2 regions of the Yersinia canariae genome follow, and region 2 is predicted to be linked to the other one. Evidence: riboswitches for the same ligand, from Rfam matches in the RefSeq annotation. Region 2 holds a riboswitch; the other holds the start of a gene.

Region 1 (5,434 bases), 1.9 Mb from region 2:
CACTCGTGCTCAGAAAAACGACCTCACCGTGAAACCGGCACCCTGTTGTTGGCTTTAATTACGGGTTTGGCAATAAATGGTTCATTTAACGCATTATTCAGCGGATTTGTTCCTTTTTCAGTCTTTCCGCTGCTGACATTAATCTTGGCGGTTTATTGTCTGCACCAGCGCTATCTCAATTTTGCGATGCCGCAAGGCCTGCCAGTGCTGGTTTGTGCGTGTTTCTTACTCGGCATTCTATTGTACAGCGCGATTGTGCGGGTTGAGCATCCGGCGATTGGTTCTAACTTTGTTCCTTCGATTCTAAGTGTGGTGTTGGTATTTTGGATTTTGTTCAAACTGAAAACGCGAAAATCGGCGCAGACAGATATGAATGCCGATGCCGACACAGAGACTGACAATCAGCAGCCGCAATAGCTTTTCCGTTCACTCATCGAACCCAATAGAAAGGGCAACATCGCGTTGCCCTTATTTTGTCCCGATTTCTGCTTGTCGTCAGTTTCGTTTTTCCAGTAAAACCCCACACTCCATATGATGGGTGTAAGGGAACTGATCAAATAGCGCTAACCGGCTGATTTTATGTGTGTGTTGTAACTGTTCAAGGTTGGCGCACAAGGTCTCTGGGTTACAGGAGATATAAAGGATGCGCGGGTAGGCCTGCACCAGCTTGACGGTTTCGTCATCCAGCCCACTGCGCGGCGGGTCGACAAAAATGGTCTCGCAGTTATAACCACTCAAATCAATGCCCTTCAGGCGCTTAAACTCACGCACACCTTGCATGGCCTGGGTAAATTCCTCCGCAGACATTCGGATAATTTGCACATTATCAATATGATTGGCCGCGATGTTGTATTGCGCCGCGGCGACTGACGGTTTGGCAATTTCAGTTGCCAATACCCGATCGAAATTGCGCGCCAGCGCCAGTGAGAAATTACCGTTGCCGCAGTACAGCTCTAATAAATCGCCGCTGGCATGTTGGGTGACATCAATCGCCCATTCCAACATATGGATATTCACCGCCGCATTAGGTTGGGTGAAGCTATTCTCAACCTGGCGGTAAATCATATCGCGCCCGGCGACGGGCAACACTTCGTCGATATAGTCGTGATCGAGCATGATTTTGGTTTTTGACGCCCGCCCAATCAGTTGAAAATCAAAACCTTGCTCGCGCAACTGATCACGTAATTCTTGCGCTTTATGCTGCCATTCTTCATCTATTTGACGGTGATATAGCAAGGACGCAATCAGTTTACCGCTAAGAGTCGATAAGTAATCAATCTGAAACAGTTTATACCGCAAGATTGGCTCAGCTCTGATGGCGGTCATCAGGGCACTCATCAGGCGATTGATTAGCAGATTAGCCACCGGGAATTGCTCGACTCGAATTCGCTGCTTAGTCTGTTGGTCAAACATGATGTGGTACAGGTCGTCTTCGTCGTGCCAAACGCGGAACTCGGCTCTCATGCGGTAATGTTGTGCAGGAGAACGGAATATTTCCGGAGCAGGGGCCTGAAACGGCGACATCATCGCCTGAAGACGGGCAGATTTTTCCGCCAATTGGTGGTCGTAGCTATCTGTCGGCAGGATGTCGGGCGTCATGATTCTTCTCGTCTGGCCATTATAAAAGAGGGTTACTGCTGCGGATTGTAGGGAAAGTGGGGGTGATGTCCAGTTTTGTTGTGTTTATTCTGCGTAACAACATTGGAAGTCTAGACATCTATTTTACTTGATCGTAGCATTGCGGTCCGGCCTCATGCTGTTACTTAAACACCTAAGAGTTAAAAGGGAATCCGGTGTAAATCCGGAGCTGACGCGCAGCGGTAAGGGGAAGTTACGGCGATAGGTTTCAATCAGACACTGTCCGCAAGACGGGAAGTCATCGCCCGCTCTGTTTTTCAGAGATCCCAAGCCCGAAGACCTGCCGGTATACGTCGCAATATTCGTGGCCGTCGCGTAATACCGGCCATGGCACTGCGGCATCCGCTATTTGTGTTTGGATGCTATTTCTAATGACAATTAAAAAATATACGCTGCTCACAGCCCTTTCTGTGACAGCATTTTCTGGATGGGCGCAGGACAACACCACAACCGCTAATAATAAAGATGAAATGATGGTTACCGCCAGCCGTTTCAAACAACCCGTTTCGACTGTATTAGCACCCGCCGATGTCGTCACACGTGATGATATTGACCGCTGGCAGGCAAAAAGCCTGAATGAAGTGATGCGGCGGTTACCAGGGGTGGATATTGCCCAAATGGGGGGATTAGGTCAGGGCTCTTCCATGTATATCCGGGGTACTGAAGCTCGCCATGTATTGATATTGATTGATGGCATTCCTCTGGCTCGTACTGGTATCGTCAATAGCGTTAATCTCAATCAAATACCTATTTCCTTAGTGCAGCGGGTTGAATATATCCGTGGGCCACGTTCTGCTGTGTATGGTTCTGGTGCAATTGGTGGCGTCATTAACGTGATTACACAGACAGACCAGGAAGGCGCGCAGATTAATGCCGGGATTGGTTCCAAAGGCTATCAGCAATATGATGGCAGTGTTCGCCAGCGCTTTGGCGATACCTTGGCCACGTTAGCGGGTGGGTATCAAACGAGCAATGGCTATAACATCAAACCTGATTCACCGAATCCAATCGATAATGATCGAGATGGTTTCCGTAATAAAAATTTCTGGGCAGGATTGGAGCACCAATTCAACCAAGAGATCTCTGGTTTTGTCAGAGGCTATGGCTATACCAATAATTCTGATTACGATATTGGCAACATTTCTTCTCCTGCTTACAGTGGCGATGAAGAGCGGTTATATAACCATACTTATGATGCGGGGCTACGTTATGCTTCGGGCGCTTATTCTTCCCAATTAGTGGGCAGTTATCAGAAATATAAAGACTATAACTTTAGCAGCCAATATGGCCGCTATGGTGTGGCTACCACGTTGGACAATATGGATCAGCGCAATGTGCAATGGGGTAACACTTACAGCTTTGAAAGTGGGACTCTGAGCGGGGGTCTTGACTGGCAACAGCAGCGCTTGACCTCATCTAACCAGACCATCTCTGATACTTATAAGCGGGATAACACCGGTTTGTACCTCAGCGGACAGCAGAAGTTTGATAACGTGACGCTTGAAGCTTCTGGCCGTGCAGATAAAGACGAGCAATTCGGTTGGCACGAAACATGGCAAACTGCGGCGGGCTGGGAGTTCATTCCTGACTATCGTGTGACGGTGTCTTACGGCACCGGTTTCTTAGCACCATCATTGGGTCAGCAATATGGTTCGCAGCGCTTCGACATCATCTCCAACAGTGACCTTAAGCCGGAAGAATCGCGCCAATGGGAAGCCGGTTTGGAAGGTATCACAGGGCCGGTTGACTGGCGCTTATCGGCTTATCACAACAAAATTGAAAATCTGATTGATTACTCCTTTGATAATTCAACATTCAAAGGACATTACTACAATGTCAATTCTGCGACGATAAAAGGAGTGGAATGGACGGGGAATCTGACTACCGGCATATTTACGCACGCGGTCACACTGCAATATATTGATCCGCGAAACGATGTAAATAACGAAGTGCTAGCCCGCCGCTCTAAGCAACAAGCCAAGTATCAGTTGGATTGGACCATGTTCAACTTAGACATGGACGTTTCTTATCAGTATTACGGCAAACGCTATGACAATAACACCTCTGCGTACAGTACAACGCAGCGCGAATTGTCGAGTTATAGCACAGTAGACGTTTCAGCTGGTTATCCGGTTACTTCTCATCTAACAGTTCGTGGTAGAATTGCTAACCTGTTTGATAAAGAATACGAAACGGCTTATGGCTATAAAACCGCTGGACGAGAGTATTACCTCACAGGAAGTTATAACTTCTAATAAGGCTGATACTGCTCTTCGCCCGACAGCGCTGATTTTTGATTCCGGTGTTGGCGGGCTATCTGTCTATCAGGAGATTCGGCAATTGCTGCCGGATCTCCACTATATATATGCTTTCGACAATGTCGCGTTCCCTTATGGCGAGAAGTCCGGCGAATTCATCGTTGAGCGCGTATTGGACATTGTCACTGCGGTACAGCAGCGCCATCCGCTGGCGATTGTAGTTATCGCCTGTAACACTGCCAGCACGGTTTGCCTTCCTGCATTACGCGAACGTTTTACCTTTCCTGTCGTCGGGGTTGTCCCGGCTATCAAACCTGCGGTGCGCTTAACCCGTAATGGCGTGGTCGGCCTATTGGCTACCCGGGGCACAGTTCATGCTTCTTATACTCGTGATTTGATCGAGCGCTTTGCGACAGACTGCAAAATTGAATTACTGGGTTCATCTGAGCTGGTGGAGTTGGCGGAAACCAAGTTGCATGGTGGTGTTGTTCCGAAAGAAGCATTAAAGAAAATCCTTCATCCGTGGCTCGCAATGCGTGAACCGCCAGATACCATCGTTTTAGGCTGTACCCATTTCCCTCTATTAACTGAAGAGTTAGCACAAGTGTTACCAGAAGGCACCCGAATGGTCGATTCCGGCGCTGCAATTGCTCGCCGTACCGCCTGGCTTATCTCTTCTCAAGAAAATGTGATTTCTTCTGATGAAGAAAACATCGCGTATTGCATGGCACTGAATGCGGATACTGACGCTTTATTGCCCGTTTTACAGGGATATGGTTTTCTAACGCTGGAAAAACTGCCAATTTAACGGCGTTTTGACTAAAGAATCAGCGGTTGAAAAGTTTTTTCAAATTAGGGGTTGCAGGCTGTCAGGAACTCCCTATAATGCGCCTCCACTGACCGGGAACAACGAAACATACTTCGCCGGGTCAGGAAGAGAAAAGATAGACTTTGACTTCGAAAGAAAACAAATAAACTCTTGACTCTTCAGCGGGAAAGCGTATTATCTGCCTCCCGCGTTACCGTAAGATTCGCCGCAAGGCAAACGGGTAACGAACGCTCTTTAACAATTTATCAGACAATCTGTGTGGGCACTCGCAAGACGATATCGAAGCCTGTTTCGACAGGCAAAGAAATATCAAAGTCTTGAAGAGTGACCAAAGCAGTACACATTTGAACCTCGGTTCGAATGCATATTTGCAGAAAGTAATCTTTGAGCATCGCTACTTTCATTAGTAGCAAATCAAACAAATCTTAAATTGAAGAGTTTGATCATGGCTCAGATTGAACGCTGGCGGCAGGCCTAACACATGCAAGTCGAGCGGCAGCGGGAAGTAGTTTACTACTTCGCCGGCGAGCGGCGGACGGGTGAGTAATGTCTGGGAAACTGCCTGATGGAGGGGGGATAACTACTGGAAACGGTAGCTAATACCGCATGACCTCGCAAGAGCAAAGTGGGGGACCTTAGGGCCTCACGCCATCGGATGTGCCCAGATGGGATTAGCTAGTAGGTGGGGTAACGGCTCACCTAGGCGACG
Region 2 (5,434 bases):
TTGGTATTTGCGCGCAGGTGTAAAGATGAGATTGAGTTCACATTAAAAGAGAAACTGCGAGCTTGCTAACAATAACGAAAAGAATAAATGGCAAGAAAATCACATTATTTCATTAAAGCCTAAGTTGCTTATTTACAGGGTTCTGAGGGTTTTTTTGACGATGTAATAGCAATAATTTGTTATTGGAACTCTAGTTTTTGTTTAATTAATGTCGAATCACGACAACACTTTCATTTTCTGTCTCTTTATAGTGGTTGAGTCAAGGGCCGTGCATTACTGAACACAACGTATTAATCATAATAACTTCAAGCAGGGTAACCCTATGAACGACTCGCTCAAAGCTCAGTGTATTGCAGAATTCCTTGGCACCGGGCTGTTTTTATTTTTTGGTATTAGTTGTCTGGCAGCAATGAAAGTGGCCGGTGCCAGTTTTGGTTTGTGGGAAATCTGTATCGTGTGGGGACTTGGGATTTCACTGGCTGTCTATTTGACCGCCGGGATTTCTGGTGCTCATCTCAATCCCGCGATAACCATTGCTTTATGGCTGTTTGCCTGTTTCCCCGCGCGCAAAGTCATTCCTTACAGTATTGCGCAAATTGCAGGGGCTTTTGGTGGTGCAGCATTGTCTTATATGTTGTATCACAATTTATTCACTGATTTTGAAACTGCACATCAGATGGTCCGTGGCAGTTTGGAAAGTCTGCAACTGGCCAGTATTTTCAGTACCTTCCCATCACCGGCTATTAGTGTATGGCAAGCCGCATTTGTTGAAATCATCATTACTTCAATTCTGATGGGGCTGATTATGGCACTGACGGATGATGGTAACGGTGTTCCGCGCGGTGCATTAGGGCCGCTCTTAATTGGTATTCTGGTGGCGGTGATTGGTGCAGCAACTGGCCCATTAACCGGTTTTGCGATGAATCCGGCGCGTGATTTTGGCCCTAAATTATTTACCTTCTTTGCAGGTTGGGGAAAAATCTCGATGACGGGTGGTCGTGATATTCCTTATTTCATTATTCCTATCGTGGCTCCTATTATTGGTGCTTGCCTCGGTGCGGCAGTTTATCGCTTCTTCATCGGAAAAAACCTGCCTTGCAATACTTGTAAATTAGAGGATGAGAAAGCCAGTTTATAAATCAACGTGAGTTTCCTCATCTTGGTTTTTTGAAACGGGATGAGGAAATTTCGTGATCTATTCTGGTTAATGGACTGATTATAGTCCCCTGTTGATTATGACTCTGGTAAGGTGGATTGTTATTTGTATTCATTTCACCAGAGCATAAACCTTGACAGGGAAATAGGTTTTTTGCATTGCAAATAGGAATGAAAATATAACAAAGCAGTAACACATTGTTCATTACAGGGATGATTTATAGTAACAAACGAAGCTTAATAACAATAAATTAAAATTAACTGAGAGGTTTTATCATGATTTCTGCCAGTTCTCTAAACTCAGAGCTCATAAATAAAATCGCGCAGGATTTTGCTCAGGCAACCGGGCTGGCTGTAGTCGTGGTGAATATTCACGGCGAAGAAATTTCTGATCTATTTAATTTTACGCCATTTTGTCAATTGATGCGCCAAGACCCGGTTAACCACCTTCGTTGCCGAATGAGTGATCGTTGTGGTGGCCTTGAGGCCTCAAAATCTAATGAACCTTGTATTTATCGCTGCCATGCCGGGCTAACGGATTTCTCTATCCCGCTGGTTATAGCAGGTCATTTGGTCGGGTTTGTTCTATGTGGCCAGGTGCGGCTACACTCGGATGTTTATCTGATTGATATTCTTAATGTTGATAATCACTGGCAACAGAATCCGGTACTGATGGATGAATTCCACAATGTGCCCATTATGGATTTTTCTCGCGTGATTGCTTCGGCAGATTTACTGAAGCTGATTGTGGAGAATTGCCTCAAAAAGCATCTTAATTTTGTGGTGATCAATGACAATATGGGCAGCAAAGAACCGGGTAGGATACGTCCGGTTCACCCCCACGACAGCAAAATGAAGAAAGCCTTGCGCTACATCGATACGCATTTATCGGAAGAATTGCGACTGGAAGAAGTGGCTGCAAAGGTATATCTCAGCCCTTACTACTTCAGCAAATTGTTTAAAAAATATCAGGGCATCGGGTTTAATGCCTGGGTCAATCAGCAACGGATGGCCAATGCCAGAGAAATGTTGCAACACAGTGACTGGAGCATTGCCAGTATTGCCAAGAATCTGGGTTTTTCCCAGACAAGCTATTTCTGCAAAGTGTTCCGCCAAACTTACAACGTGACACCGCAGGTATTTCGCTCACTTTCTTCTGAACGCAGCGAAATGGAATGACAGTTATTGATCTAATATCAATTGGTCATGCTATTCATTCAAGATTGTCTATTTAAAAATTAAATTTAATATTAAAAGTACAAAATAAATAATGACAATTTCTTGCTATTTTTTTTAATGGTATTTTTGGTATAATTGATTGTTTTTAATGTGATATTTTCATTATCGATAGCAATTATTTGTTGTGGATAAGCAAGAAAGTTACTCGCAAAAAATAAAATTAACCATTTTTTTTGATCAGAAAGGCGTATATTAATTTTAAGAGAGTCTATCAGACTATCAATTAATAAATGGCCTGTTATAACAGTGTAAATAAAGAGATAAATTATATAACAAGAAAAGAAATTAATAACAGAATCTACTGTAATTAGATAATTGTAGTTACTGAAATGGTTATATCGTGTACTTGCACTAAAGTCACGATTGGGAAGGGGGTGACAATCCCCCGCAGCCCCCGCTGCTGTGATGCTGACGACCCCGCTGAAACCACTGATCCACAGGATTGGGAAGGTAGCGGGGGAGGATGATGCTAAGCCAGAAGACCTGCCAAATCAGTAAAAGAGTTTCAACTCCTTCGGTGGGAAGCGGGTTGTCATCAGATGCGCGCAGCGGTGTCGTTGCGCAAATGCACCTTTTTGACACTGCATATCCCGCTTGAAATGGCGGGATTTTTTTATGCAATACTCAGGCAAACAAGCATTTATCATCGCGGGAACCAGCAGTGGGTGCGGTAAAACCACTGTGACGCTGGGTATTTTGCGGGCGCTGATTGCTCGTGGATTGTCGGTGCAGCCGTTCAAAGTCGGGCCAGATTATCTGGATACCGGCTGGCATACCGCTGTCAGTGGTGTGACGTCACGAAATCTTGATGCATTTATGTTGCCACCTGCCACCCTCAATGGGCTATATAACCAACATATGCGCCATGCCGATGTTGCGGTGATTGAAGGCGTTATGGGGTTGTATGACGGCTACGGGACTGATCCTGATTATTGCAGCAGTGCGGCGATGGCCAAGCAATTGGGCTGCCCGGTTATTTTGCTGGTGGATGGTAAAGCGGTTTCGACATCAGTGGCGGCAACGGTACTGGGCTTCTGCCAATTTGACCCCGATATCACCATTGCCGGGGTGATTGTTAACCGCGTCAATTCAGAAAATCACTATCAACTTATTCGCCATGCCATCGAACATTATTGTGGCATTCCGGTTCTGGGCCGTTTACCGGTCATGGATGATGTCGCTTTGCCATCACGCCATTTGGGGTTGATTCCGGCGCAAGAGCGAGGTGGCGTGGTCTCCAAACAGCCCGATAGCGCGCCGCGCTGGCAACGGCTGGCACAGCAGGTTGAAGAATTTATCGATCTGGACAGATTGCTCGCCCTGACCCCTTGCACTGAACTTCCCGTTGGCACCCCACCCGCATTACCGCCGTTGGCCTTGGCCGATGGTTTGACACTGGCCTTGGCCGAAGATGAAGCCTTCAATTTTTACTATCCCGATAACCTTGATCTGCTGGAGCAAGCTGGGGTGCGTATTCAACGTTTTAGCCCACTGCATGACCGCCATTTACCCGCCTGTCAGATGATTTATCTGGGAGGCGGTTATCCGGAAATCCACGCTACTGCGTTGGCGGCAAATACAGCCATGCATGCCGCGTTACAGCAAGCTCACAATCAGCAAATCCCCCTGTATGCCGAATGCGGCGGTTTGATGTATCTCGGTGACGGTCTGACAGATGAAAGTGGGCAACGCCATTCCATGGTGGGAATTTTGGCCGGTGAAAGCCGGATGGGAAAACGACTGACCCGTTTTGGCTACTGCCAAGCCGTGGCTCGTAGTGACACTTTGTTGGCAGCTGAAGGCGAAATCCTGCGCGGTCATGAATTCCATTATTCCGATTTTACCAGCCCATTGATACCAGTTTTTGATAGCAGCAAGTGGCGTGATGGCGCGGTTATCCAGAGTTGGCGCAGTGGTTATCAAGTGCAACGTACTCAGGCCAGCTACCTGCATATTCACTTTGCTCAGCGCCCCGGTTTATTGGATGGCTGGCTGACGGCAGCCCGGGGTGTGCTATGACCTTGATCGCATGGTTTGTTGCTTTCTTATTAGACCATTGGCTTGGTGACCCACCGCACTGGCCGCATCCGGTGCGCTGGATTGGCAACCTGATTACGGTGCTGCAACGGGCCATCCGCGCGGTCTGCCGCAGCGAGCGAGCACTGAAGTGGGGCGGGGCAGTGCTGTGGTTGCTGGTGGTCGGTATCACCGGGCTGACCAGTTGGGGATTTTTATGGTTGATGACAGAGATTAACCCGTGGCTCGGCTGGCTAGCGCAAGTATGGATGATTTACACCTTGTTGGCCGGGCGCTGCTTGAGTGACGCGGCACTGTTGGTTTTTGCTGCGCTAAAGCAGGGGTCTTTGGCACAAAGCCGCGAAAAGCTGTCATGGATTGTCGGACGTGATACCTCGCAACTGGAGAAACCACAAATTACTCGTGCGGTGGTGGAAACCGTGGCGGAGAACAGTGTCGATGGCGTGATTGCGCCGCTATTTTTCCTAATGTTGGGCGGCGCGCCGTTGGCAATGGCCTACAAAGCGATGAATACCCTTGATTCGATGGTGGGATACAAAACGCCGAAATATCGGTCAATTGGTTATGTGTCTGCGCGAATGGATGATTTGGCAAATTGGATCCCTGCGCGCTTGAGTTGGTTGTTATTGAGTGCCGCAGCTTGGTTGATTCAGGCCGATTATCGTCAGGCGCTACGTATTGGCTGGCGTGATCGCTATCAACACTCTAGCCCGAATTGTGCTTGGTCAGAAGCCACGGTTGCCGGAGCTTTGGGCATCCGCCTTGGCGGCCCGAATGATTACTTTGGCGAGCGAGTAGAAAAACCTTGGATGGGTGATGAGCGGCGTGAAGTGGCCCTGAGTGATATTCCGCGCAGTATTCACTTGATGATGATGGCGTCGTTATTGGCCCTTTTACTATTCGCATTGGCTCGGCTGCTGTTGGCCGGCATTTTATAAGGATAACCCCATGAGCTATATAAAGAATCCGCAAGAAATTGAGCAAAATAGCTTTGCCATTATCG

What was found. Region 2 has a riboswitch for cobalamin ahead of F0T03_RS13740 (cobyrinic acid a,c-diamide synthase CobB). Riboswitches for the same ligand answer to the same signal wherever they lie in the genome.
Positions count from the first base shown of each region.
Region 1: linked by a shared signal. The riboswitch ahead of btuB (TonB-dependent vitamin B12 receptor BtuB) and the one ahead of F0T03_RS13740 (cobyrinic acid a,c-diamide synthase CobB) in region 2 are both predicted to bind cobalamin.

Region 1 covers NZ_CP043727.1:144,388-149,821, forward strand. The annotation lists gene F0T03_RS00645 (YijD family membrane protein) at 1-417, shown strand, start outside; gene trmA (tRNA (uridine(54)-C5)-methyltransferase TrmA) at 496-1,599, opposite strand; cobalamin riboswitch at 1,730-1,940, shown strand; gene btuB (TonB-dependent vitamin B12 receptor BtuB) at 2,010-3,893, shown strand; gene murI (glutamate racemase) at 3,838-4,704, shown strand; rRNA gene F0T03_RS00670 (16S ribosomal RNA) at 5,153-5,434, shown strand, end outside.
Region 2 covers NZ_CP043727.1:2,976,859-2,982,292, reverse strand. The annotation lists gene pduF (propanediol diffusion facilitator PduF) at 323-1,138, shown strand; gene pocR (transcriptional regulator PocR) at 1,432-2,334, shown strand; cobalamin riboswitch at 2,708-2,899, shown strand; gene F0T03_RS13740 (cobyrinic acid a,c-diamide synthase CobB) at 3,010-4,413, shown strand; gene cbiB (adenosylcobinamide-phosphate synthase CbiB) at 4,410-5,369, shown strand; gene F0T03_RS13730 (cobalt-precorrin-8 methylmutase) at 5,380-5,434, shown strand, end outside.